One region of the Novosphingobium sp. SG754 genome, then DNA from elsewhere that is predicted to be linked to it. Evidence: predicted binding sites of a transcription regulator. Region 1 holds the regulator's gene; each other region holds the start of a gene.

The links. The regulator LexA, encoded in region 1, represses DNA repair genes until DNA is damaged. The targets are predictions, from matches to a motif close to GTTCCNCNCTTGTTCT.
Region 2: the regulator LexA is predicted to act here: its motif matches at 2,992-3,007, upstream of recA (recombinase RecA).
Region 3: the regulator LexA is predicted to act here: its motif matches at 2,141-2,156, upstream of FHW97_RS12690 (ATP-dependent helicase).

Annotation. Positions count from the first base shown of each region.
Region 1 covers NZ_JABGCC010000004.1:34,266-49,411, reverse strand. The annotation lists gene gltX (glutamate--tRNA ligase) at 1-707, opposite strand, end outside; gene FHW97_RS10880 (ComEC/Rec2 family competence protein) at 736-3,006, shown strand; gene FHW97_RS10875 (hypothetical protein) at 3,208-4,923, opposite strand; gene lexA (transcriptional repressor LexA) at 5,238-5,927, opposite strand; gene FHW97_RS10865 (molybdopterin molybdotransferase MoeA) at 5,985-7,220, opposite strand; gene moaC (cyclic pyranopterin monophosphate synthase MoaC) at 7,217-7,687, opposite strand; gene FHW97_RS10855 (reverse transcriptase-like protein) at 7,695-8,141, opposite strand; gene trpC (indole-3-glycerol phosphate synthase TrpC) at 8,149-8,937, opposite strand; gene trpD (anthranilate phosphoribosyltransferase) at 8,950-9,945, opposite strand; gene FHW97_RS10840 (aminodeoxychorismate/anthranilate synthase component II) at 9,942-10,526, opposite strand; gene FHW97_RS10835 (YcxB family protein) at 10,537-11,064, opposite strand; gene trpE (anthranilate synthase component I) at 11,061-12,605, opposite strand; gene FHW97_RS10825 (peptidylprolyl isomerase) at 12,610-14,553, opposite strand; gene tpiA (triose-phosphate isomerase) at 14,801-15,146, shown strand, end outside.
Region 2 covers NZ_JABGCC010000004.1:482,690-487,344, forward strand. The annotation lists gene alaS (alanine--tRNA ligase) at 1-738, opposite strand, end outside; gene FHW97_RS12785 (class I SAM-dependent methyltransferase) at 803-1,633, opposite strand; gene recA (recombinase RecA) at 1,846-2,916, opposite strand; gene FHW97_RS12795 (ATP-binding protein) at 3,297-4,655, opposite strand, start outside.
Region 3 covers NZ_JABGCC010000004.1:455,591-460,245, reverse strand. The annotation lists gene FHW97_RS12690 (ATP-dependent helicase) at 1-2,137, opposite strand, end outside; gene FHW97_RS12685 (hypothetical protein) at 2,386-2,997, shown strand; gene FHW97_RS12680 (MFS transporter) at 3,156-4,427, shown strand; gene rsmD (16S rRNA (guanine(966)-N(2))-methyltransferase RsmD) at 4,514-4,655, opposite strand, start outside.

The sequences.
Region 1 (15,146 bases):
ATCACCAGCTGGCGGAACGCGTTGTTGATATGGTCATCGCCACGGATCACGTGGGTCACGCCCATGTCGTGATCGTCGACCACCACCGCGAGCATATAGGTGGGCGTGCCATCGCCACGCAGGATCACGTAGTCGTCGATTTCCACGTTCTGCACGGTGATCGTGCCCTGGACGACGTCTTCGATCACCGTCTCGCCTTCGCGCGGCGCCTTGACGCGGATGACATAGGGCTTGTCGGCCGGCCAGGTGGCGGGATCGGCATCGCGCCATTCGCTTTCCAGGCGGAACGGGCGGCGTTCTTCCTGCGCCTTGGCGCGACGGGCGGCGAGTTCTTCCTGCGTCAGATAGCAGCGGTAAGCGTGCCCGGCGTCGAGCAGCTGGTGCGCCACCTGGGCATGGCGATCAGACCGCGCGAACTGGAACACCGGCTCGGCATCGCCGCCCAGGCCCAGCCAGTTGAGGCCGTCAAAGATCGCCTCGATCGCGGCGTCGGTGGAACGCGCGCGGTCGGTATCCTCGATCCGCAGCAGATAGGTGCCGCCATGATGACGGGCGAAAAGCCAGTTGAACAGGGCCGTGCGCGCGCCGCCGATATGCAGGAAACCGGTGGGCGATGGAGCAAAGCGGGTGACAACGCGTGCCGCCGGGGTGGGGCTGGCGCTGGCCGTACCCGATCCTGCAGAAACGGTGTCAGTCTGGCTTGCCATCGAGGGCGCATTCCTTCCAATTCGGCGCATGGCCGGCCTTGTTGCAACACCGCCTGATCCGCAAACGGCGCTTGGCCGGGATAACGGTGCCGGCCCGCAGATAACCGGTCTTGATATGGGACCGAACGGGCTCGGGCGCCATTGGGCCAAAGCGGCGCGTTTGTCCAGCATGCTCGCGCATGCGAATGCGTGGATCGAGCAGCGCGGCACAGAACGCGGCCCCTGGCTAAGTGTGGCGTTTGCCGCGGGAATCTGCGCCTGGGTGGTGCTTCCAGGCCCCTGGCAGTGGCTGGCCCTTATGGTCGGAATCGGCGGAATTTTGCTGCTTGTGCTGCCTCGCGATCGAGACGGCCGATTCGCCCATTTGCGGTTGGCCGTGCTTTCGCTGGGGCTGATGGTGATGGCCGGCTGCGCCACGATCTGGATCAAGTCTGCCTTTTTGGGCACCCCGCCGATTCCCCGGCCCATGCTGGTGGTGCTCGATGGCACGGTGGTCGATCGCCAGGTCCAGGCGGCGCAGGGCCGTTTGCGGCTGATCCTGCAGACGCGGGTAACCTTGCTGTCGGGAGAAACGCGGGACGGTCAGGTGCGGATCAACGTGCCCTTGGCGCCGGCCGGGCAAAACGATTCGGCGCTGGCAGACGGGGCGCGGGTGCGCCTGCGTGCGCGGCTGATGCCGCCGGCGCCGCCGATGGTGCCGGGCAGCTTTGATTTTGCCCGCAGCGCGTGGTTTTCCGGCCTTATGGCCACCGGCAGCAGCGTGGGGGCGATCACCGTGCTGGCGCCGGCGCCACCGGGCACGCGGCTCGATGCCGTGCGCCAGCGCCTGGCGGACCACATCCGCACGCAACTGGGTGGATCACCGGGCGCGATCGCCGCCGCCTTTGCCAGCGGCGATCGCGGCAGCATCGCCACGGCAGATGAAGATGCGATGCGCGACGCGGGGTTGACGCACCTCCTGTCGATCAGCGGCCTGCACGTCAGCGCCGTGGTCGGCGCGGTATACCTCATCACCGCACGCCTGCTCGCGCTGGTGCCGTTCCTCGCGCTGCGCCTGCGCGTGCCGCTGGCGGCGGCCGCGATGGGCGCGCTGGCGGGCATTGGCTATACCCTGCTGACCGGGGCAGAAGTGCCCACGATCCGCTCGTGCCTGGGCGCGTTGCTGGTCCTGCTCGCCCTGGCGCTGGGTCGCGATCCGCTGTCGTTGCGGATGCTGGCGATGGCCGCGTTCATCGTCATGCTGTTCTGGCCCGAGGCTGTGGTCGGCCCCAGTTTCCAGATGAGCTTTGGCTCGGTCATCGCCATCATCGCGTTCGATTCGTCCGCGCCGGTGCGGCGCTTTCTCGGCCATGCGCACGAAGGCTGGGCGATGCGGCTGGTGCGGCATCTCGCGCTGGTGCTGGCCACGGGCCTGGTGATCGAACTGGCGCTGATGCCCATGGCGCTGTTCCATTTCCACCGCGCCGGCATCTATGGCGCGGCGGCCAATGTGGTGGCCATTCCGCTCACCACCTTCGTCACCATGCCGCTGATCGCGCTGGCGCTGCTGCTCGATCTGGCCGGATGGGGCGCGCCGGCGTGGTGGGCGGTGGGCAAGTCGCTCGATGCGCTGCTGGGCCTGGCCCACCTCACCGCCAGCCAGCCTGGCGCGGTGACGCTGCTGCCGGGGATGCCGGGCTGGGTCTTTGGCCTGATGGTCGGCGGCCTGCTGTGGCTGGCGCTGTGGACCGGGCGGGTGCGCCTGTGGGGCCTGGTGCCAGTTGGCCTAGGCGCGGTTTTGACCGTGCTGCAGCCCACCCCCGATGTGCTGGTGACCGGTGACGGGCACCACGTCGCCCTGGCAGGGGAAGGGCCCAATCTGCTGATGCTACGCGCCACGCGCAGCGATTACACCCCCTCGATGCTGCTCGAAAACGCCGGGCTGGAGGGAGAGGCCCGCCCGCTCGACACCTGGCCCGGCGCGCAGTGCAACGCGGACTTCTGCCGCGCCGTGCTCACGCGCCAGGGCCGGCGCTACACCGTGCTGATGAGCCGCGGCCGCGACCAGGTGGACTGGCAGGCCCTCACCACCGCCTGCGCCGCCGCCGATATCGTGATCGCCGATCGCACCTTGCCCGCAAGCTGTCACCCCCGCTGGCTCAAAGCCGACCGCCGCCTGCTGCGCCAGACCGGCGGCCTGGCGATCTATCTGGCACAAGGCAAGCTGGTGACCGTGGCGGAGACGGAAGGCCAGCATGGCTGGTTTCCGGGGCCAGAGCTTTGGGTGGGGAAGGTGGCGCGCGGGGGGAAAGAGATGTGATGGGCGAGGGGCAGCTTTGATTCTGGGGCGACCTGCTTAGTATTCTAAATCCTCGACTTTCGACCAGAGCTGGTCGTTGCGATCGGCCACGGCGAATGTCCACTGCTGGAAGAGCCTGTCATAGGAACGCAGAAGCTCCAATAAGCGCTGCGCGCGTTCCACAGGGTCATTAAAACTAAAGACGGCAGGCAGCGCGTTCCGTCACGGCTCGGCTTCACATTGGGACTCGATCGATTGCAGTTCCGCTGCGATCCGCATGCACAGGTCCGAAAAATGGTCCTTGAAGCTACCGAAGTTAGCTATGGCGTCCTTTGCCGCTTGCGCCGCTTCGGTGCCTCTTGCGTGGCCTTGCAACTTCGACCGCAGCCACTGCGCCTCCCGCAGCCCCGACAGCTTAATCTGCTCATCCCGGTAACGACCGACGTTCAGCAGCTTTTCTAACAACGCCAGCGTGCGGTCCCCGTCGGTATATTCGGCCGATAACCGGTCAAGGCGCTGGCGCAGGGGCTTCGTCTCGAAGCCTTCGACGACAAGCTTCGTGAGGTCCATGATGGCTTCGGCCCACTCATCCTTGCTCGCCGTTAGCGGAATGTTGGCCCGATCCATCAAGTCGGGATCACGCAGTTTCCACCATTCAACTTTGCGGTCTCCCCATCGCCGAACAATGGACATAACTTCCTCGCGCGGGTGCCGGAACGTAACAAAGTCACCTTGGAAGTCATTGACGATGGCGCGCTCCGAGATGCTTGCCTGTGGCTCGACGTTGTAGGCCAGCCAGTGCAACTGCTCCGTGTACGGCAGGGCACGCAGATCGCAGATATAGGCGTGGACCTGACCCGCCTCATTCACGTCGTAGCCGCGCAGGCGCCATGCCGCCCGGCAGCTCACTTCACGATCTTTGATTGTGTATTTTTCGCGGTCGGTTTTGTATTTTGACAGCACCTCGGCTCGAAAGAAGGCTGCGGATAGCTCGAACGGTAGATCGTTGCCTTCAGCCTGAAAATAATTGGTAGTGGCTGCGGGGTCCGTGGAAATTTTGGCGAGTCGCTGATTGCGCCAATCATGCGCAACGAACTCAACGTACTGTTTGGACTTGTTCCAGCTCCAGCCATCCGTCACCCCCTGAAGCACCTGGTTAGCTCCACGGCGCGGGCGCATGATCTGGATGCCGCGCGTGTAGGCGCAGCGTCCACAGTGGCGCTGTCGATAGAAGAAATCGGCGGAATCGACATGAACCACTTCATTAATGTCGTCTGCCCATCCATTGAATTCGCTATGCTTCAGCAAAGTGAAGTCGAACATTCGCACCAGTGAGCAACGTGCGATGGTGAGGTATTCCTCTAGCTCTACCCAGCTAAACGAGACGAGCCGTACCTCTTCGCCATTGCGATTTAACGTAACGGATGCACAGTGCCGAAGGTCACCGTGTTCATCGAAGCGACAATAGGCACTTTCCTCTGGTCGCCAGTGGATACCCGCCAGATGTGTGTATTCTTGATTCACTTCGATGTAGTCGCGCCCGTCACCGCTCCATCCCTCAAACGTGCGCGCGAAAACGAGATCGCGCCCCTCATCAAGCGCCTTTGAGCCCCTATGATGGTTATCCCGCTCGATCCACATCCCACTCCGGCCACCGCCGGACACATAGCCGGCGATGCTGACATACGGATTGCAACTCCATCGCAGCAGGTCATCCGGCGCTGCGACCTCTAGCGCTTTGTTCGGCACCACGATCGAATGAATGAACGTGTAGGGACCAGACCCGTAAATGACTATTTCGTCAGCGTTCGCATTTTGCTTGAGGAAATCCAGGTGCTGACCAGCACCGAGCCATTGCAAGTATTGTGCGTCATCCGACGGTAACTCGTCGATCTTCCGGATCTTCTCGACGATTTTTTTGTGTGGAAAGCTGGGCATTCGGGAACACTACCATACCCAGCATGTGAGGAGAATTGCACTTTGTACAGGAAGCAAGCAATTAAAAGCATCTTTGACGACGCGCTAGTCCCCATCTGCCAGGTCATTCGCGTTTTGGGTGTCTACTCAAGTGAGCCGTGACCGGATGCCTAATTTGGGGAAGCGAGGGAAGCGCCTTCCGAGGGTACTACGAGAACGACGAACGCTCGATGTTCCGCTTTCCAAAGAAATTGTCATTCGCCATCACGATTGAGAACGGCAAGTGTATTCCACTTAAAAACATTCCAGATTAGCGATTCAGCGCAATAGCACCCTCAATGATACCGCCGCAGCAGCCCTGCCAGCTTGCCTTGCACTTCCACTTCGTCGGGCGCGTAGAACTGGGGGTTGTAGGCGGCGTTGGCCGGGTCGAGGCGGATACGGCCTTTTTCGTGGTGGAGGTATTTGAGAGTCGCTTCCTCGCCGCGCACCAGGGCAACGACGATTTCGCCGTCGCGCGCGGTGTTGGTGCGGCGCACGAGGGCGTAGTCGCCGTCGAGGATGCCGGCGTCGACCATCGAATCGCCCGACACTTCCAGCGCGTAGTGCTCGCCAGAACCGAGCAGGGCGGCGGGCACGGGCAGCATGGCCGAGCCCTCCATCGCCTCGATCGGGGCGCCCGCGGCGATGCGGCCGTGGAGCGGGATTTCGATCACGTCGTTCGCGGCCACTGGCGCCGGGCGCGGGGTGGTGGACGCGGGGGCAGTGGGGCGTGGTGCGGGAGTGCGCGCGGCGGCCTTGGTCGCCAGGCTTTCCGGTTCGCGGATCACTTCGAGGGCGCGGGCGCGGTTGGGCAGGCGGCGGATGAAGCCGCGTTCTTCCAGCGCGGAGATCAGGCGGTGCACGCCAGACTTGGACTTGAGATCGAGCGCTTCCTTCATTTCTTCAAACGAAGGCGAAATGCCGGAATCATCAAGGCGCGTCTGGATGAACGAGAGCAGTTCGTGCTGCTTGCGCGTGAGCATCCGCAAGTCTCCTATGGCGAACGAATGCGGAACGAATAAGCAACCAAACCGAACCCGTCAAGCAAATCCGCCAAATTCGAGCAGATAGATCGGCACCTTGCTCCCTTCCGGTTGCATCGCCGCGCCGGCCTCGCGCTGCACCAGGCAATTGGCGCGGGCAATCGGGGCGATCGCGCCGGAATCCTGCAACGGATCGAGTGTGACGGAAACGCCATCCCAATGGCCGCGCAGGAATTCGGTGCGCCCGCCACCGGCCGGCATGGGCTGGGCCAGTGGCATGTGCAGCGGGCTGGGCAGTGGCTGGGCGGCACCCAGCGCGGCGCGCAGCAGGGGCAGCATGAACAGGTGCGCGGTGACATAGGCCGAGGCCGGGTTGCCCGGCAGGCCCAGGATCACCTGCGGCGCGGCGCGGTCTTTGGCGCTGCGTTGCCCCACCAGCAGCGGCTTGCCCGGCTTGATCGCCACGCGCCAGAAATCGATGCGCGCGCCCACCGCCTCCAGCGCGGGGCGAACCAGATCGTGATCACCGACCGAGGCGCCGCCACTGGTGACGATGATGTCAGCTTCGCGCACGCTATCGAGCGCGGCGGCCAGGGCATCGAGCCGATCGGGCACCGGGCCGATGCGCTGCACGTCCACCGGCAGGGCGGCGGCCATGGCGGCGAGCATCGGGCCATTGCTGGCCGGAATCTGGTGGCTTTGCAGGGCGTGGCCGGCGGCGGCCAGTTCATCGCCGCTGTCGATCACCGCCAGGCGCAGGCGGCGGCAGACCGGCACGTGGCCATGCCCGGCGGCGATAGCCAGCGCGATCTGCGCCGCGCCCAGCCGCGTGCCGGTGGGCAGCAGGGGGTCTTGCGCGGCAAAATCCATGCCCGCAGGCCGGATATGGCGCGAAGGCGGCAGCGGCGGCGTGCCGGTGAGGGCGAGCGCGGCGCCATCGCGCGCGCAGTCTTCCTGCAGCAGCACGCAATCGGCGCCAGCGGGCATCGCCGCGCCAGTGCTGATCCGCACGGCGTGGCCGGGCGGTACCGTGCCGGCAAAGGGATGGCCGGCAGCGCTTTCGCCCACCACGGTCCAGGGGCCGGGCAGATCGGCACTGCGCAGGGCATAGCCGTCCATCGCCGAAAGCGCGGTGGCCGGCTGTGTGCGCGCGGCGACGAGCGGCGCGGCGAGATAGTGGCCCAGCGCCTCTGCCGTGGCGCGATGGTCGATCGGCAGGCGGGGGGCGAGGGCGATGAGCCGTGCTTGCGCCTGTTCGAGTGGCAGGGGCGGCTGGCGCGGCGGAGCATTCATGGCGCGGACCAATCGCCCGATTTGCCGCCGCGTTTGGCCACCAGGCGTACGGCCTCGATCACCATGCCCTTGTCCACGGCCTTGGCCATGTCGTAGATTGTCAACAATGCCACGCAAGCGGCTGTCATCGCTTCCATTTCCACGCCGGTCTTGGCCGTGAGAGAGGCGGTCGCGGTGCATTCCACCCCGCCATCGACAAAGCCAAATTCCACCGCCACGGCATCGAGCGAGAGCGGGTGGCACAGCGGGATCAACTCGCCGGTTTTCTTAGCGGCCATGATCCCGGCGATCCGCGCGGTGGCCAGCACATCGCCCTTGGGCACGGTGCCATCGCGGATCGCGGCCAGTGCCGTTGCCGACATGCGGATCATGCCCCGCGCCACGGCCACGCGCTGGGTGGCGGGCTTGGCGCCGACATCGACCATGCGCGCATGGCCCTGGGCATCGAGGTGGGTAAGCTCTGTCATCCCACGCTCATGCCATGCGGGGGAAAAGGCGCAAGCCCTGTTGATCGGCCAGCGGCTGTGGCGGGGCGAGGCCGGCGCGGCGATATTCAAGGGCAATGCCGGCAAGGTTCTGCGCGCGGCCGACATGGCGGACCCGGACGCGCGAAAATGAAACGAGGTCGTTCCGATAGGCGGCAAGGCAATCGGCCGTGGCGGGATGGGCGGCGGTGCGGCCGGCGATCTGGTCGATCACGAAGGCGGAATCGCCGCAGAACACGACGTCAGTTTCGCCAAGCTGCCGGGCGAGGTCCATCGCGCCGAGCAGGGCCAGCCATTCGGCGCGATTGCTGTCACCCACACCGCAATCGGGGACAATCCAAGTGCGGCCGCCGGTGACGACGGCGATTTCCATGCGGCCGGGGTTGGGCCGGCAGCCGCCATCGAACCACAGCTTGCGCGGTGCGGGCGGCGGCAAGCTGGGGTCAGCCCTGCAGCAGCGCCTGGGTGGCGGCGGCCACGTCGGCCTCGCGCATCAGGCTTTCACCCACCAGGAACGTGCGCGCGCCGCAGGCGGACAGGCGAACGAGATCGGCGTGGGTGTTGATGCCGCTTTCGGCCACTAGCAGCGTGCCGGCGGGCGCCAGCGGGGCCAAGCGCTCGGTATTGGCGATGTCGGTGACAAAGCGCTTGAGATCGCGGTTGTTCACCCCGATCAGGCGGGAATGCAGGCGCGCGGCGCGCTCCATCTCGGCCTCGTCATGCACTTCGACCAGCACGTCCATGCCGTGCTCGCGCGCGGCGGCTTCGATCTCGGCCATCTGGGCATCATCGAGCGCGGCGACGATGATCAGGATGGCATCGGCGCCAATCGCGCGGGCTTCGGCCACCTGCCAGGGATCGACCATGAAATCCTTGCGCAGAACGGGCAGCTCACAGGCGGCGCGGGCGGCGACGAGGTAGTCTTCATGGCCCTGAAAATAGGGCGCGTCGGTCAGGATCGAAAGGCACGCGGCGCCGCCGGCTTCATAGGCGCGAGCATGGTCAGCCGGCTGAAAATCGGCGCGGATCAGGCCCTTGGAGGGGCTGGCTTTCTTGATTTCGGCAATCAGGGCAAAACCGCTGGCAGCGCAGGCACGCAGGGCCGCCTCAAACCCGCGTGGCGCGGTTTGCGTGGCGGCGCGGGCGGCCAGGTCAGCGAGCGACGTAGTGGCCTTGCGCTGGGCCACTTCGGCGCGCTTGGTGTTGCAGATTTCGGTAAGCTTGTCGGTCATGTGCACAGAGCCTTACTTGAGCGCGTCGATCCAGCAACGCAGCAGGCCAAGGGCCAGGCCCTTGTCGATGGTTTCGGCAGCTTCTTCAATGCCTTCGTGCCAATCGGTGACATCCCCGGCGACTATCAGCGCGGCCGCGGCGTTGAACAGCACGGCATCGCGATAGGGGCCGGGCTGGCCATCGAGCAGCGCCTGGAGTGCCGCGGCGTTGTAGGCAGCGTCGCCGCCGCGAATGGCGTCGACCGGCGCGGTGGCCAGGCCAGCGTCGCCCGGCGCGATGCGGTGCATGAGGATCGCGCCTCCATGCACGTCGGCCACTTCGTTGCCGCCGGCCAGGCTCAATTCGTCGAGGCCTTCATCCCCCGAAACCACGAACGAGCGCGCGGTGCCCAGCCGCGCCAGGGCATCGGCATAGATCGGCACATAGGCGGGGCGGGCGATGCCGACGAGCTGGCGCTGCACCCCGGCGGGATTGGCCAGCGGGCCCATCAGGTTGAAGATCGTGCGGCGGCCAATGGCACGGCGGATCGGCATGATCCGGCCCATGGCAGGGTGGTGCTTGCCGGCGAACAGGAAGCAGATGCCAAGGTCTGCCAGCGTTTCCTCGGCTGTTTCGACTGCGCGATCGAGGTTGAGACCCAGCGCCTCCAGCGTATCGGCAGCGCCCGCCTTGGAACTGGCGGCGCGGTTGCCGTGCTTGGCCACTGGCACGCCGCAGGCGGCAACAACCAGGCTTACCGCGGTGGACACGTTCAAGGTGTGGTGCCCGTCGCCACCGGTGCCGCAGACATCGATGGCGTTTTCGGGCGCGGCGATGCTGATCATGCGCGCGCGCATGGCCTGGGCCGCGCCAGCAATTTCGCTGGCGCTTTCGCCGCGATCGGACAGCGCAACGAGGAAGGCGATGGTCGCCTCGTCTGCTACCTGGCCATCGAGGATCGCGGAAAAGGCGGCTTCGGCTTCATCCTGATCGAGCGGGATTTCCCCGACCGGGGGCAGCACGGTCATGCCGGCATCCGCGCCGCGATCCCGCACAGTGCCAGGAAATTGGCGATCATGGCGTGGCCATGCTCGGTCGCGATACTTTCCGGGTGGAACTGCACGCCGTGGATCGGCAGGCTGGCGTGGCGAAAGCCCATGGTGTGGCCATCATCCGATCGCGCGTTGACGACCAGGCATTCGGGCACGTCTTCCACCACCAGCGAGTGATAGCGCGTGGCGGTGAACGGCGAGGGCAGGCCGGAGAACACGCCGGTGCCATCGTGGGTGACGGGCGAGGTCTTGCCGTGCATCAGCCCACCGCGCACGACCTTGCCGCCGAAATACTGGCCGATGGATTGGTGCCCCAGGCACACGCCGAGCAGCGGCATGCCCGCTTGCGCTGCCGCGCCGACGAGATCGAGGCTGACGCCCGCTTCGTTGGGGGTGCAGGGGCCGGGCGAGAGCAGGAAGCCCTTGGCGCCCGAAGCCAGTGCTTCGGCAGCGGTCAGCGCGTCGTTGCGTACCACGTTCACCTCGGCGCCCAGTTCCATCAGATAGTGGACGAGGTTCCAGGTGAAGCTGTCGTAATTGTCGATGACGAGGATCATGGCCAATCTTCTATATTCCCCGCTTGATACCAGCATCGGAGAGGCATTGTTTAAGCGCTGACAGGTTTGCTTCCCCGATTTGATCCTTGGGCAAGCAGAAAAAAGTCAGAGTGGTTTTTGATAAAAGAAAAAGGCGATCGTTCTCTAGCCAGCCGTTCAAATGCGACCAAGGAAGATTGGAACTTTCGAACGGACCGATTGCCTTTATCCCTTCGTTGTCGAAGCTGAACTGGTAGGGCGCGCGGGCAGATGGCTGTTGCGCGTACAGTTTTTTCGTCAAGCGCGGAACATGCCACAGCAAAAAGATGCGGATGCCTGCATAGGCGCAAAGGGCGACAACGAAGGCGGTGATCGCGTCAGCCGCGAGCTTGATCCACGAATGGGGAAATTCGATGACGACGAATAGCGCTGTGTAGGCAACTGTGATCAGCAGAACGAAGCGCAAGATGCCCGCCAAGGTCCATCGGCTGCGCGACCTCAACCGATTGGCTTCCAGATAGTCCTGGTAGCTCATCGTGATCGTCACTTCGTGAGTCATTGCCCGAACGCCGGCTCTGCCGCGACGCGGATGGCCTCGCGCGCGGCGGCAAACAGGGCGCCAGACTTGTGTTCGCATTCGCGCTGTTCGGCGGCCGGGTCGCTGTCGGCCACGATGCCGGCGCCGGCCTGGACGTGCATCACGCCATCCTTGAGCACGGCGGTACGCAGCACGATGCAGCTATCGACCGAGCCATCGGGGGCGAAATAGCCCACGCCGCCAGCATAGGCGCCGCGCGTTTCGGGTTCGAGTTCGGCAATGATCTCGCACGCGCGCACCTTGGGCGCGCCGCTCACGGTGCCGGCGGGGAAGCCGGCGAGCAGGGCATCGACCGAATCCGCCCGCTTGGCATCAAGCTGGCCGACCACGTTGGAGACGATGTGCATCACGTGGCTATAGCGTTCGATCGTATAGCTTTCGGTGACCTTGACGGTGCCGGCGGCGGCCACGCGGCCGACGTCGTTGCGGCCCAGATCGAGCAGCATGAGGTGTTCGGCGCGTTCCTTGGGATCGGCCAGCAGGCTTTCCTCGTTGGCGCGGTCTTCGGCCGGGGTGGCGCCGCGCGGGCGGGTGCCGGCGATCGGGCGGATGGTCACTTCGCCATCGCGGATGCGCACCAGGATTTCCGGGCTCGATCCGATCAGGGCAAAGCCGGGCAGATCGAGGAAATAGAGGAACGGCGAGGGATTGATCCGCCGCAGCGCGCGATAGAGCGCCATCGGCGGCAAGGGGAACGGCGCGGTGAAGCGCTGTGCCAGCACCACCTGGAAGATATCGCCGGCGGTGATGTAATCGCGCGCGCGAGCAACCATCTGGCCATAGCGTTCGGGCGCCATCTGCGGCTCGCGCACCAGATCGATGGTTTCGGGCAGGCGCGGATCTGCGGGCAGGGGGCCATGCAGGCGCGCCAGCGTGGCATCGATGCAATCGGCCGCACGCTCGACCAAGGCCTGCGGTGTGCCGCCCTCGGCCCAGACCGGGGCGACGGCGGTGAGTTCGTCGGTCAGGCGATCGAACACCAGGAGCACGGTGGGACGCACGAACAGCATGTCGGGCAGTTCCAGCGCGCTTTGCGGGGCGCGTGGCAGCTTTTCCACCAGGCCGATGGTTTCATAGCCGAAATAGCCGACCAGGCAGGCCAGCGTGGGCGGCAGGCCTTCCGGCACGTCGATCCGGCAGCGTTCGACCAGCGCGCGCAATTCCGCCAGGCTGTTGCCCGGCAGCGCGGCGAAGGCGGCGCGGTCGGTCTGCCAGGCGGCGTTGATCTGCGCGGTTTCACCCGTGGCGCGGAACACCAGATCGGGATCGAGCCCGACCAGGCTGTAGCGGCCACGCACTTCGCCACCCTGGACCGATTCCAGCAGGAAATCGCCGCGTTCCGGCTCGAACAGCTTGCGCGCGGCGCTGACCGGGGTTTCGCTGTCGGCAATCAGCTTGCGCCAGACCAGCGCGGGCTTTCCTGCCGCCAGCGCGGCAAGGGCCGCCGCGCTGTTTTCGGGCTGGGCGCCGGTTGGCGCAGGACGCGACAGGATCGTGGTCATGGTCTTACTGGTTACCGACAAGCTTGGTATTGAGCGCACGCAGCGCGGTTTCGTTGCGGGTCACGCCCACCTGGTTGCGGATCGCGGTGCGCAGTTCCTCGGCCACTTCGCGGCCCATATCGAGGCCGAACTGCTTGCCAGCCTGCGCCAGGAACGGATCGCCTGCGGGGATGACGCCGGGCGTCACCGTCTTGAGCGAAACCACGTAGAAGCCGGCATTGCCCGGCGCGGCGAGCGGCTTGGCCGTGCCCTTGGACATGGCGAACAGCAGCACCAGCGGCGGGGGCAACTGGCGGCCGCTTTGCTGCATGGCCGCAAGCTGTTCGCGCGTGATCGCCACCGGCTGCGCGGGCGGCAGAGTCACGCCCAGGCCCTTGAGTGCGTCAGCCAACGAGGTGCCCTTGGCCATCGCGGCGAGCACCTTGGCCGAGGCATCCTTGGCCTTGGCGGCGCCCTGTTCGGTGGCATAGTCGCGCGCGACCTGGTCCTTGATCTGGTCAAGCGGCGCGGGGGCGGCAGGCATGATCTGGCCCACGTCGAAGATCGCGATGCGCTTGCCATCGGCGAGCGGCGCAACCTGGCCTTCGCCTTCATGCTCCAGCGCAAAGGCGCCTTGCAGCAGGGCGGCAACATCGGCCGGGGCCTTTTGTCCGGGCTGGCCGAACACGCTGCCATCGGCAGTGAGGGCAGGGGTGGTGGTCAGCGTCACGCCCTGGGCCTTGGCCACATCAGCGAGGCCGGTGTGGTTTTCGAACTGCTCTTCCAGGCGGGAAGACAGATCGAGCAGCGCGGCGTGGCGCTTTTCGGTGGTCAGTTCCGCCACCAGTTCGGGACGGGCCTGTTCCAGCGTCTTGCCCGGCTTCTTGACGATGGCATCGACGCGGATCACGTGCCAGCCAAGTCCGCTCTTGGCCGGCGTTGCCACCTTGCCCTGGGCGGCGGCGAAGACCGCATCGGCCACGGCGGCAGAGCTTTGCGCGGCGAGCTTGTCACGCGTGAGATCGGCGATCTTGCTGGCGGCAAGGCCCTTGGCGCGGGCAGCGGCCTCGATGCTGGTGCCGGCAGAAACCTGCGCGGCCAGCGCCTGGGCGGCCTGCTCGGTCGGCACGACGACCTGGGTTACCGTGCGGGTTTCGCTGGGCGCGTAGACATCGGCCTTCGCCTTGTAGCGGGCGGCAATGTCAGCGTCGCTGGGGGCAGGCACGTTGGCCAGGCTCGCTTCGTCGATCACGGCATAGCGCACGGTGCGGCGCTCGGGCTGCTGATAGCGGGCGGCGTTGGCCTTGTAATAGGTGGCCAGCACTGCATCGCTCGGCTTGTCCTTGCCGGCAAAGGCGATGCTGGGCAGGAAGGCGATGTCGCCCTCGCGCTTTTCCTTGAGCATCGCGGCATAGCGCGCCACGGCCGAGGCGGGCATGGCGGCGCCTGGCGCCACCGGCGACAGCACCTGGCGGGCGATCAGGCTCTGCGTGATCGACTTGCGCACGGCGGCATCGGTCATCCCGCGCTGGGCGAGGAACGCGCGATAGACCGCGTCGCTGAACTTGCCATCGGGGCCCTGGAACGCGGGCTGCTTGGCGATTTCGCTGTCGACCAGACGATCGCTGACGCCCATGCCGTTCTTGGCAGCCCATTCCTGCATCGCGGCACGATCAGCCAAGCCGGAAAGGGCATCGTTCATCACGCCCTGGGCCAGGAACTGGCGCATCGTCAGTGTCGGGTTCTGCTCGCGCTCCTGCTCGAACGCGGTGGTGATGGTCTTGCCTAGCTCGTCCACGCCAACCTTGGCATGGCCGACCTTGGCTGCTGCCTCACCGTCCGAAGACTGGCCGACACGCAGGCCGCTCACGTCGGCGCCGGCAAAGGCCAGGGCAAGAAGACCGATGAACACCAGGGCGAAAAGCGCGCCGATGCGGGAATGGATCAGTTTACGAAACAGCGAGAGCATGGGATGCGATCAAATCCGCCTGATGACTTGGATTGGCCTGCCTTAGGAGGCTTGGACCGATCCCGCAATGCCTCTGGCACGGCACAGGCCGGCCAAGCACTTCATCGCGGGGGCCTTGCGCTGGCGGGGCAATTGCAGGCAAGGGGGTTGGCACGGAATCGGGCCTGACAACGCGCCACCGCACAACAACCGGCGCGGCAATCCCGATTTTCGGCGGGGCACACAGAACGAGGGATCAAAGCCAGCCATGGCGCAACGACCATATATCGTCGGCAACTGGAAGATGAACGGCAGCCGGGCCATGCTGGCCGAGGCGCGCGCGATCGACCGCGCTGCTGCCCGCCATCCGCAGGTGGATATCGCCCTGGCGCCGCCGTTCCCGCTGATCGGCCTGCTGCGCGAGGCCGTGACCGGCATCGGCGTGGGCGGGCAGGATTGCCATACCGAGGCCAAGGGCGCTCATACCGGTGATGTTTCGGCCGCCATGCTGGCCGATATCGGTGCCGATTTCGTGATCCTGGGCCACAGCGAGCGTCGCCGCGACCATGGCGAGAGCAATGCGCTGGTGCGCGCCAAGGCCGATGCCGCGCTGG
Region 2 (4,655 bases), 440 kb from region 1:
GTCATAGTTGTCGTGCTCACCCTGGAGCACGGCGGCAATGCGTTCAAGCCCCATGCCGGTATCGATCGAGGGCTTGGGCAGCTCGCCGACGATCTCGCCGGCGGCCTGCTCGAACTGCATGAACACGAGGTTCCAGATTTCGATGAAACGATCGCCATCCTCGTCCGGGCTGCCCGGAGGGCCACCAGCGATATGCGCGCCGTGATCGTAGAAGATTTCCGAGCACGGGCCGCATGGGCCATCATCGCCCATCGCCCAGAAATTGTCCTTGGTGGCGATGCGGATGATCTTGTCGTCTGGCAGTCCGGCAATCTTGCGCCACAGTGCGGCGGCGTCTTCATCGGTGTGATAGACGGTAACCAGCAGCTTTTCGGCAGGAATGCCCCAAACCTTGGTCAGCAGAGTCCAGGCGTTGGTGATCGCCTGTTCCTTGAAGTAATCGCCGAACGAGAAATTGCCCAGCATTTCGAAGAACGTGTGGTGCCGCGCGGTATAGCCCACGTTATCCAGATCGTTGTGCTTGCCCCCGGCGCGCACGCACTTCTGCGAAGACGTGGCGCGCGGAATGCTGCGCGTTTCCAGGCCCGTGAAGACGTTCTTGAACGGGACCATGCCCGCATTGGTGAACATCAGCGTCGGGTCGTTGTAAGGAACGAGCGGCGCGGATGGCACCACTTCGTGGCCTTGCGAGCCGAAGTATTCCAGGAAGGACCGGCGGATTTCGTTCGTCGAAGTCATGCCCCGCCGATTAGGCGAGGCGTGGCTTGGGAACAAGCGGGATTCATCGCTAACCGTGATCGCATTACGCTTTCGTGGCGGTAACGATCCAGGCGGCAGCGGAGAACATGACTTTGCCATCGCGGGTGTGGGCGGCGATCACCGCGCGCAGCCGCTGCTCGATCCCGGCGCGGTCAGCCTCCGCTGCCTGGCGCAAGGCCGAGGCGGCCGGCCCGATGCGGCGGAACAGGGCCAGGGCCTGCTCGGCGGCGTCAGGCCCCTCGCCTGCCAGATAGGCGAAATCGTGGGGCGTGAAGGCCAGGTCTGTCCACCCCGCCAGCATGGCCCGCACATGATCGGGATCGGCAAAGGCAAACGGGCCTGGAGAAAAGGGGTTGGGCGCATGCGGATCAGCAGGCTGCGCCGGCGGCGGCACCAGGCCCGCCATGGCGCTGGCCCAGGCGTTTTCAGCCGGGGCGCGAAAGCACGAGAACACCAGCCGCGCCCCCGGCGCCGCCACGGCGGCCAGATGGGCAAAGGCGGCGGGCGGATCGGCAAAGAACATCACGCCATGGCGCGAGACGAGCAGATCGGGCGTGAAAGCAGGATCCTGCCATTGGCTGGCATCGGCGATGGCAAAGCGCACATTGGCGCGGCCGGCCCCACGCTGCTGCGCGGCAGCGATGAGATCAGCCGACAGGTCGATCCCGCATACCGCGCCCTTGGGTCTGGCAGCGGCCAGCGACAAGGCCAGTTCGCCCGCACCGCAACCGATGTCGAGCACCCGATGGCCGGGCATGGCAGCGATCGTTGCCAGCAAGGCCGGCGTCAGTTGCGCAAAGGTGCGATCGGTGCGCTGCCATTCTTCTGCCCAGGCGCGGCCGACGCCGCCCTGCCAATCCATCGCCTGTGTCATGCTGCCGGTATAAACGATCGCCGCGAGCTTGGCGACAGCGGCGCTTGCGTCACGCCCTGATCCTGGCGTTGTAGCCGGGATGAAAGACTTCGCCTGGCCACAACGCCAACGGCGCGCCGTTCACCAGGAACGACGCGCCGGGAGCAAGGAACGGCAGGGCGTGGCGCGGCAGCCTGCCGCCATCGCGCCCTGCGGATCAGATCAACGCCTGATCAGATATCGTCGTCAGCGTCAGGGCCGGCCATCAGACCTTCGGCCACCTGCTCGGTCCGGCCACGGATCGCCGCTTCCAGGCGATCGCGCAGTTCGGTGTTTTCGCGCAGGAAGTTCTTGGCGTTTTCACGACCCTGGCCGATGCGCACCGAGTCATAGCTGAACCATGCGCCCGACTTTTCAACCAGGCCGGCCTTGACGCCCAGATCGAGGATTTCCCCGATCTTGGAGATGCCTTCGCCATACATGATGTCGAATTCGACCTGCTTGAACGGCGGGGCGACCTTGTTCTTGACGACCTTCACCCGAGTGGTGTTGCCGGTGATTTCGTCGCGATCCTTGATCTGGCCGGTGCGGCGGATATCGAGACGGCACGAAGCATAGAACTTGAGCGCGTTACCGCCGGTGGTGGTTTCCGGGTTGCCGTACATCACGCCGATCTTCATGCGCACCTGGTTGATGAAGATCACCATGCAGCGCGAACGGCTGATCGAACCAGTCAGCTTGCGCAGTGCCTGGCTCATCAGGCGGGCTTGCAGGCCGACGTGGCTGTCGCCCATTTCGCCTTCGATTTCGGCGCGGGGCACCAGCGCGGCGACCGAGTCCACCACGAGGATGTCGATCGCGTTGGAGCGGACCAGCGTATCGACGATTTCCAGCGCCTGCTCGCCCGTGTCGGGCTGCGAGACGATCAGTTCATCGATGTTGACGCCCAGCTTCTTGGCATAGACCGGATCGAGCGCGTGTTCGGCGTCAACGAAGGCGGCCGTGCCGCCGGTCTTCTGGGCCTCGGCAATGGCGTGCAGCGCCAGGGTGGTCTTGCCCGAGCTTTCCGGGCCATAGATTTCGATAATGCGGCCGCGTGGCAGGCCGCCAATGCCCAGCGCGATGTCCAGCCCGAGCGAGCCGGTGGAAATCGCTTCCACCTGCATCGTCTCCTTGGAACCCAGCTTCATCACCGAGCCCTTGCCGAATGCGCGGTCGATCTGGGCCAGTGCGGCGTCTAGCGCCTTCTGACGATCCATGTCCTTTTCTTTGCCTTCCTGAATGAGCTTGAGCTGCGCCGCCATGGCTGCTTCCCCTTGCCTAGAGATGGCTGACACGAACCGTCAACACGCAGAACAATGTACTTATTCTGTTCCAATGGAACAAGAGGGGAACGAAAAATTCTCTCCAGAGCGGAGACAATTCCCGCTGCGCACTGGAAACATGGGGATTTTCGAGCGCTTTTTCAAGCTGGGCGGCGGCGCAAACCCTGCGCAGCCTGGCATTTTAACGGTATGGGAAAATGCTGCCATCGTGGCGGGATTGGCGACTCAGCGGGCCTATCGACCCGCCCCTCCGTCAGGCCTGCGGCCTGCCACCTCCCCACATGGTGGGGAGGATTTTGCAGGTCCTCCCCACATCGTGGGGAGGGGAACCGCCCGCGCAGCGGGTGGTGGAGGGGCAATCACTCCCCACGCAGCACCTGTTCCACCGCCGCCACGATCTGCGCCACCGAAAACGGCTTGGCCAGAAAATGCATGTTGGGGATGTCGATCTCGCGGCGGAGCTGCTCCTCGGCATAGCCTGACATGAACAGCACCGGCAGATCGGGCTTAACCCGGCGAATCTCGCGCGCCATGGCCGGCCCGTCCATCGAGGGCATGACCACGTCGGACACCACCAGGTCGATATCCCCGCCAACCGCCATGATGCGTGACAGCGCTTCCAGGCCGTCCTCGCCATCGGCCGCCGTGGTCACCTCATAGCCCTGGCGGACCAGCGCCCGTTCGGCCACGGCGCGCACGGTGTCCTCGTCCTCTACCAAGAGCACGCACCCGCCGCCGGTCCATTGCGTGCGGCGCGTCTCGCCCTTGGGCTTGGCCGCCTCAGCCACCTCGGCCGGATCGGGCACATGCACCGGCAGGTAGATGGTAAAGCGCGTGCCCTTGCCCACCTCGCTATCGGCAAAGATGAAGCCGCCCGATTGCTTGACGATGCCATAGACAGTGGAAAGGCCAAGGCCGGTGCCCTTGCCCTTTTCCTTGGTGGTGAAGAACGGTTCGAAGATCTTGCCGATCTGCGAGGGCTTGATGCCGTGCCCGGTGTCTTCCACCACCAGCGCGGTATAGTCTGCCACGGGCAGGATTTCGCTTTTCATCGCCCGCACGTCATTGGCGCTCACCCGCCGCGTGGCGATGCGCAGCGTGCCGCCGGTCTTGGTATCGGCGCCGTTGGCGGTCATCGCATCGCGGGCATTGACGGCAAGGTTGAGCAACACCTGCTCCAGCTGCACCGGATCGGCGCGGACCAGGCCCAGATCGCGATCGTGGGTCACGTCGAGCTGGATCTTCTCGCCCAACAGGCGCTTGAGCAGGGTGGAAACCTCGGCCACCACATCGGGCAGTTGCAGCACTTCGGGGCGCAGCGTCTGCTGGCGCGAAAAGGCCAGCAATTGCCGGGTGAGCGAGGCAGCGCGGTTGGAATTGGCCTTGATCTGCTGGATATCGTCGTAATCGCTGTCGCCCGGCGTGTGGCGCATCAGGATCAGATCGCAATAGCCGATGATCGCGGTAAGCACGTTGTTGAAATCGTGCGCCACGCCGCCGGCCAGCTGGCCCACTGCCTGCATCTTGGTGGCCTGGGCAATCTCGCGCTTGAGGCGGGCTTCCTCGGTCGAATCCTTGAGGCTGAGCAGCACGGCGCCTTCACCCATGCCGCGCACGCCGGCGAGGCTGAGCGAAACCGGCTCTTCGGGCGAGGCGCGCAGGCGCACCGCCACGTCGCCCGCCGTGGGCGCGCCCTGGGTATAGCGGCGGACGGCATC
Region 3 (4,655 bases), 420 kb from region 1:
TTTCGGCAATCTTGCGCGGCTTGGGATCGAACATCTGCGCCGCGGCGCGCTGCCAGCCGGGGCCGCGCGTGCTGGCCTTGGCGGGGTGATTGCGCGCCACGTCGGCAAAGGGATCGCTCGCCTCGCTCCAGTTGGCCCGCCACATCGATGCCCCGCCCGACAGGGTGGTTTCCCGCTCGATATGGTCCTCGGGCAGTTCCTCGATAAAGCGCGAGGGGATGGCGCTGGTCCACTGGCCATAGATGCGGCGGTTGGCGGCATTCAGGATGGTGCAGCGCCGCCGCGCGCGGGTGATCGCCACATAGGCCAGGCGGCGCTCTTCCTCCAGGCTGGCAAGACCGCCTTCGTCGAGCGCGCGCTGCGAGGGGAACACCCCTTCTTCCCAGCCCGGCAGGAACACCTGGTCAAACTCCAGGCCCTTGGCGGCGTGGATGGTCATGATCGTGACCTTGTCCTCGTTGGCCTGGGCCTCGTTGTCCATCACCAGGCTCACGTGCTCCAGGAAATCGCCCAGCGTCTCATACTCTTCCATGGCGCGGACGAGTTCCGACAGGTTTTCCAGCCGGCCATTGGCCTCGGCGGTCTTTTCGGCCTGAAGCGCGGCGGTATAGCCGCTTTCATCCAGGATCGTGCGCGCCAGTTCGGCCGGCGACAGCGTGGCGACCTGTTCGCGCCAGCGCAGGAAATCGCGCACCAGCGCCGCCAGCGTGTTGCGCGCGCGGGCCGGCAGTTCGTCGGTATCGGTAATGTCATAGGCGGCGCGCAGCAGCGGCACCTGGTTGGCGCGGGCAAAGCGGAACAGCTTTTCCAGCGTCTTGTCGCCCAGGCCGCGCTTGGGCGTATTATAGATCCGCTCGAACGCCAGATCGTCTGATGGCTGCCCCACCAGGCGCAGATAGGCCAGCGCATCGCGGATTTCGGCGCGCTCGTAAAAGCGGAAGCCGCCAACGATGCGATAGGCGAGGCCGATCTGGATGAAGCGGTCTTCGAACTCGCGCGTCTGGAACTGCGCGCGCACCAGGATCGCCACGCGATCGAGCGGGCAGCCCTCGCGCTCGAGCCGCTCGATCTCCTCGCCCACGCGGCGCGCTTCCTCGGGCGCGTCCCACACGCCGATCACGCGCAGCTTGTCGCCGCCGTCGCGCTCGGTCCACAGCTGTTTGCCCAGCCGCTGCGCATTTTCGGCGATCAGGCCCGATGCCGCGCCCAGGATGTGCGGGGTGGAGCGATAGTTCTGCTCCAGCCGGATCACCTTGGCGCCGGGAAAATCCTTTTCAAAGCGCAGGATATTGGCCACTTCCGCGCCGCGCCAGGAATAGATCGACTGGTCATCGTCCCCCACCACGCAGATGTTCTTGCGCACTTGCGCCAAGAGCCGCAGCCACAGGTACTGCACCGCGTTGGTGTCCTGGTATTCGTCCACCATGATATAGCGGAAGCGGTCCTGCCAGCTTTCCAGCACATCGCGATGCTGGCGGAAGATCACCAGGATATGCAGCAGCAGATCGCCGAAATCGCAGGCGTTGATGGTGCGCAGCCGGTCTTGATAGAGCCTGTAGAAATGCGCGCCACGGCCATTGGCATAGGCTTCGTTTTCCCCGGCATCGAGATCATCCGGTCCCAGCCCACGGTTCTTCCAGCGATCGATCAGCCCGGCGAGCTGCTTGGCCGGCCAGCGCTTGTCATCCACGCCTTCGGCCTGGATCAGCTGCTTGAGCAGGCGCAACTGGTCATCGGTGTCGATGATCGTGAAAGAGCTGGTCAGCCCGACGAGTTCGGCATGGCGGCGCAGCATCTTGGCCGCGATCGAATGGAACGTGCCGAGCCACGGCATCCCTTCCACTGCCGGCCCGATCAGGTGCCCCACGCGCTCGCGCATCTCGCGCGCGGCTTTGTTGGTAAAAGTCACGCACAGGATCTGCGACGGATAAGCCAGGCGCTGGCGCAGCAGATTGGCCAGGCGCGCGGTGAGCGCGGCGGTCTTGCCGGTGCCGGCACCCGCCAGCATCAGCACCGGGCCATCGGTGGTCAACACCGCCTCGCGCTGCGGCGGGTTCAGGCCTGACAGCCAATCGGGCTCGTTGCCTGCAAGGGGGCCGGGGGGAGAGTGGGGAGAAGGGGGGGCAAAGCTCGTCACGGTGGAACAAGTAGGGAACCGGGTGCGCAGGCGCAAGGCGGATTTGCCCATTCGCTACCGCCCAATGCCCCGGCCAAAGCAGCCCATTCATCTGTCATACATCAACAAAATCACCGCTTGCCGCACACACGGGGCAAGTCGAGCGGCTGATCGACACAATATCACGTCTGGCCGAATGCGCGGAAACGAAATGACAGGATCGGGCGTAACTTGGGCAATTCGGATCTTTGGAACAGGAGAAGATCTCCATGCGAAAGATGATTTTCATCAGCGCTCTGGCGCTCTCGACCGCTTCGCTGCCCGTTGCTCTCCATGCTCAGGCAGCAGCCACCCCGCCGGCTGCCGCAACCCCGGCTGGTCCGTTCTCGATGACGACGGAACAGAAGGGCCAGTACGACGGCTGGCCGGCCGATCTCAAGGCCAAGTATGATGCATGGCCGTCGGCCCAGCAGGAATACTTCTGGTCGCTGAATGCGGACCAGCAGAAGGGCTGGTGGGCGATGAATGACACCCAGCGCGGCCAAGTCTATGCCATGACGCCTGACCAGCGCGCCCAGATTTGGCCGTCGATTGTGGCCCAGGTTCAGGGCCGGGCGTCGGCTTCGGCATCCGCTTCGGCAGCGGGCAGCACCCCGCCGGCCCCCACCGCTGACTCGAACAGCAGTGGCATGTCGGGCGGCATGGCGGCCAACACCGCCGCAGCGCCTGCCCCGGCCCCGAGCAGCGATACCGGCATGGACAGCGCAGCGACGGCCAGCAGCAGCAGCCAGTATGCGTCCAACTCTGACGCCACGCCCAAGAAGTATCCCGTGTGCTCGCGCACGGTGACGGATAGCTGCCGCAACCGTGGCGGTGTCTGAACCGAATAAGCCCTGAAGGGTCGCACATCTGTTGCCTTGGCAACGGGGAGGGGGCGCCGGGAAACCGGCGCCCCTTTTCGCGTCAGCGCCGCGTGTCAGGCCGCCAAATCGATTGCGCGCTTGACAAGGAAGGGGCCGGCGGGAACGTCGCGCAGATCATGACCGCGTCCTCCCACCCGCTTCGCCAGAACGCCCGCATCCTTGCCGCCAGCCTGGTTGGCACGGCGGTGGAATTCTATGATTTCTATATCTACGCCACGGCGGCGGCGCTGGTCATCGGGCCATTGTTCTTTCCGGCCCAGGCACCCGAAGCGCAAGTGCTGCTCTCGTTCATGACCTTTGGCCTGGCATTTTTTGCCCGGCCGGTTGGGGCCATCGCGTTTGGTCATTTCGGCGATCGGGTCGGGCGCAAGTCCACGCTGGTGGCCAGCCTCATGCTGATGGGCGGATCGACCATGCTCATCGCGTTCCTGCCCACCTATGCCATGGCCGGGCCAGTGGCGCCGGCGCTGCTGTGCCTGCTGCGCTTTGGCCAGGGCTTTGGCCTGGGCGGGGAATGGGGCGGCGCCTCGCTGCTGGCCGTGGAAAACGCGCCAAAGGGGTGGGAAGCACGCTTTGGTGCCGCGCCGCAATTGGGGGCGCCGCTGGGCTTCCTCTTTGCCAACGGGCTGTTTCTGATCCTGGGCATGACCTTGCCCGAAGCCGCCTTTGCCAGCTGGGGCTGGCGCGTGCCGTTCCTGGCCAGCGCGGTGCTCGTGCTGCTGGGCCTGTGGGTGCGGCTCAAGATCGGCGAAACCGCCGCGTTTCGCGCCGCGCAGGAAGCCGCGCCGCCGCCCAAGGTGCCGGTGGGGCGCCTGATGGCCGATCATCCTGGTGCGGTGCTGGCCGGGATTGCCGGCGTGGTCGCCTGCTTTGCCATCTTCTATCTGGCCACCACCTTTGCCCTGTCGTTCGCCACGACCAAGCTGGGCTATGCCAAGCAGGAATTTCTGGCGGTGCAGTTGGCGGCCAACTTCTTCCTGGCGGCGGGCATCGCGCTCGCCGGCTGGTGGGCGGACAAGCGCGGGCCGGCAGCCGTGCTGCGCGTGGGCGCCGGGTTGACCGCGCTGGTTGGCCTGGTCTTCGGCGTCGGCCTTGGCTCGGGCCACCTGCCGCTGGTCTTTGCCACGCTGGCCCTGGCGCTGTTCGTGATGGGGCTGGTCTATGGCCCGCTCGGCGCCTGGCTGCCGACGCTCTATGCCGTGCCGGTCCGCTACACCGGGATTTCGATCGCGTTCAACGTTGGCGGGATCATCGGCGGGGCACTGGCGCCCTTCGCCGCCCAGGCGCTGGCCCAGCGCGGCGGCACGGCCAGCGTCGGCTTGTTCCTGACGGTGGCCGGGGCGGTGACGCTGGCCGGTGTGGTGTTTGCGCCCAAGCCGGCGCGATAAAGGGCTTCGACAGGCTCAGCCCGAACGGATTTCAACAACGTGACCCGTTCGCCCTGAGCCTGTCGAAGGGCGCAAAGCGCCGCCCGTCAGTCCTTGGTTTTCAGGCGCAGCAGTGTCAGCCGGGCCTTGCCCACCTTGCGCTCGCTTTCCACTTCGCAGGCCTTGATCTGCGGTACTTCGTCGGCATGGGTTTCGAGGGAAACCCAGGTGCCTTCGCCAATCCAGCCC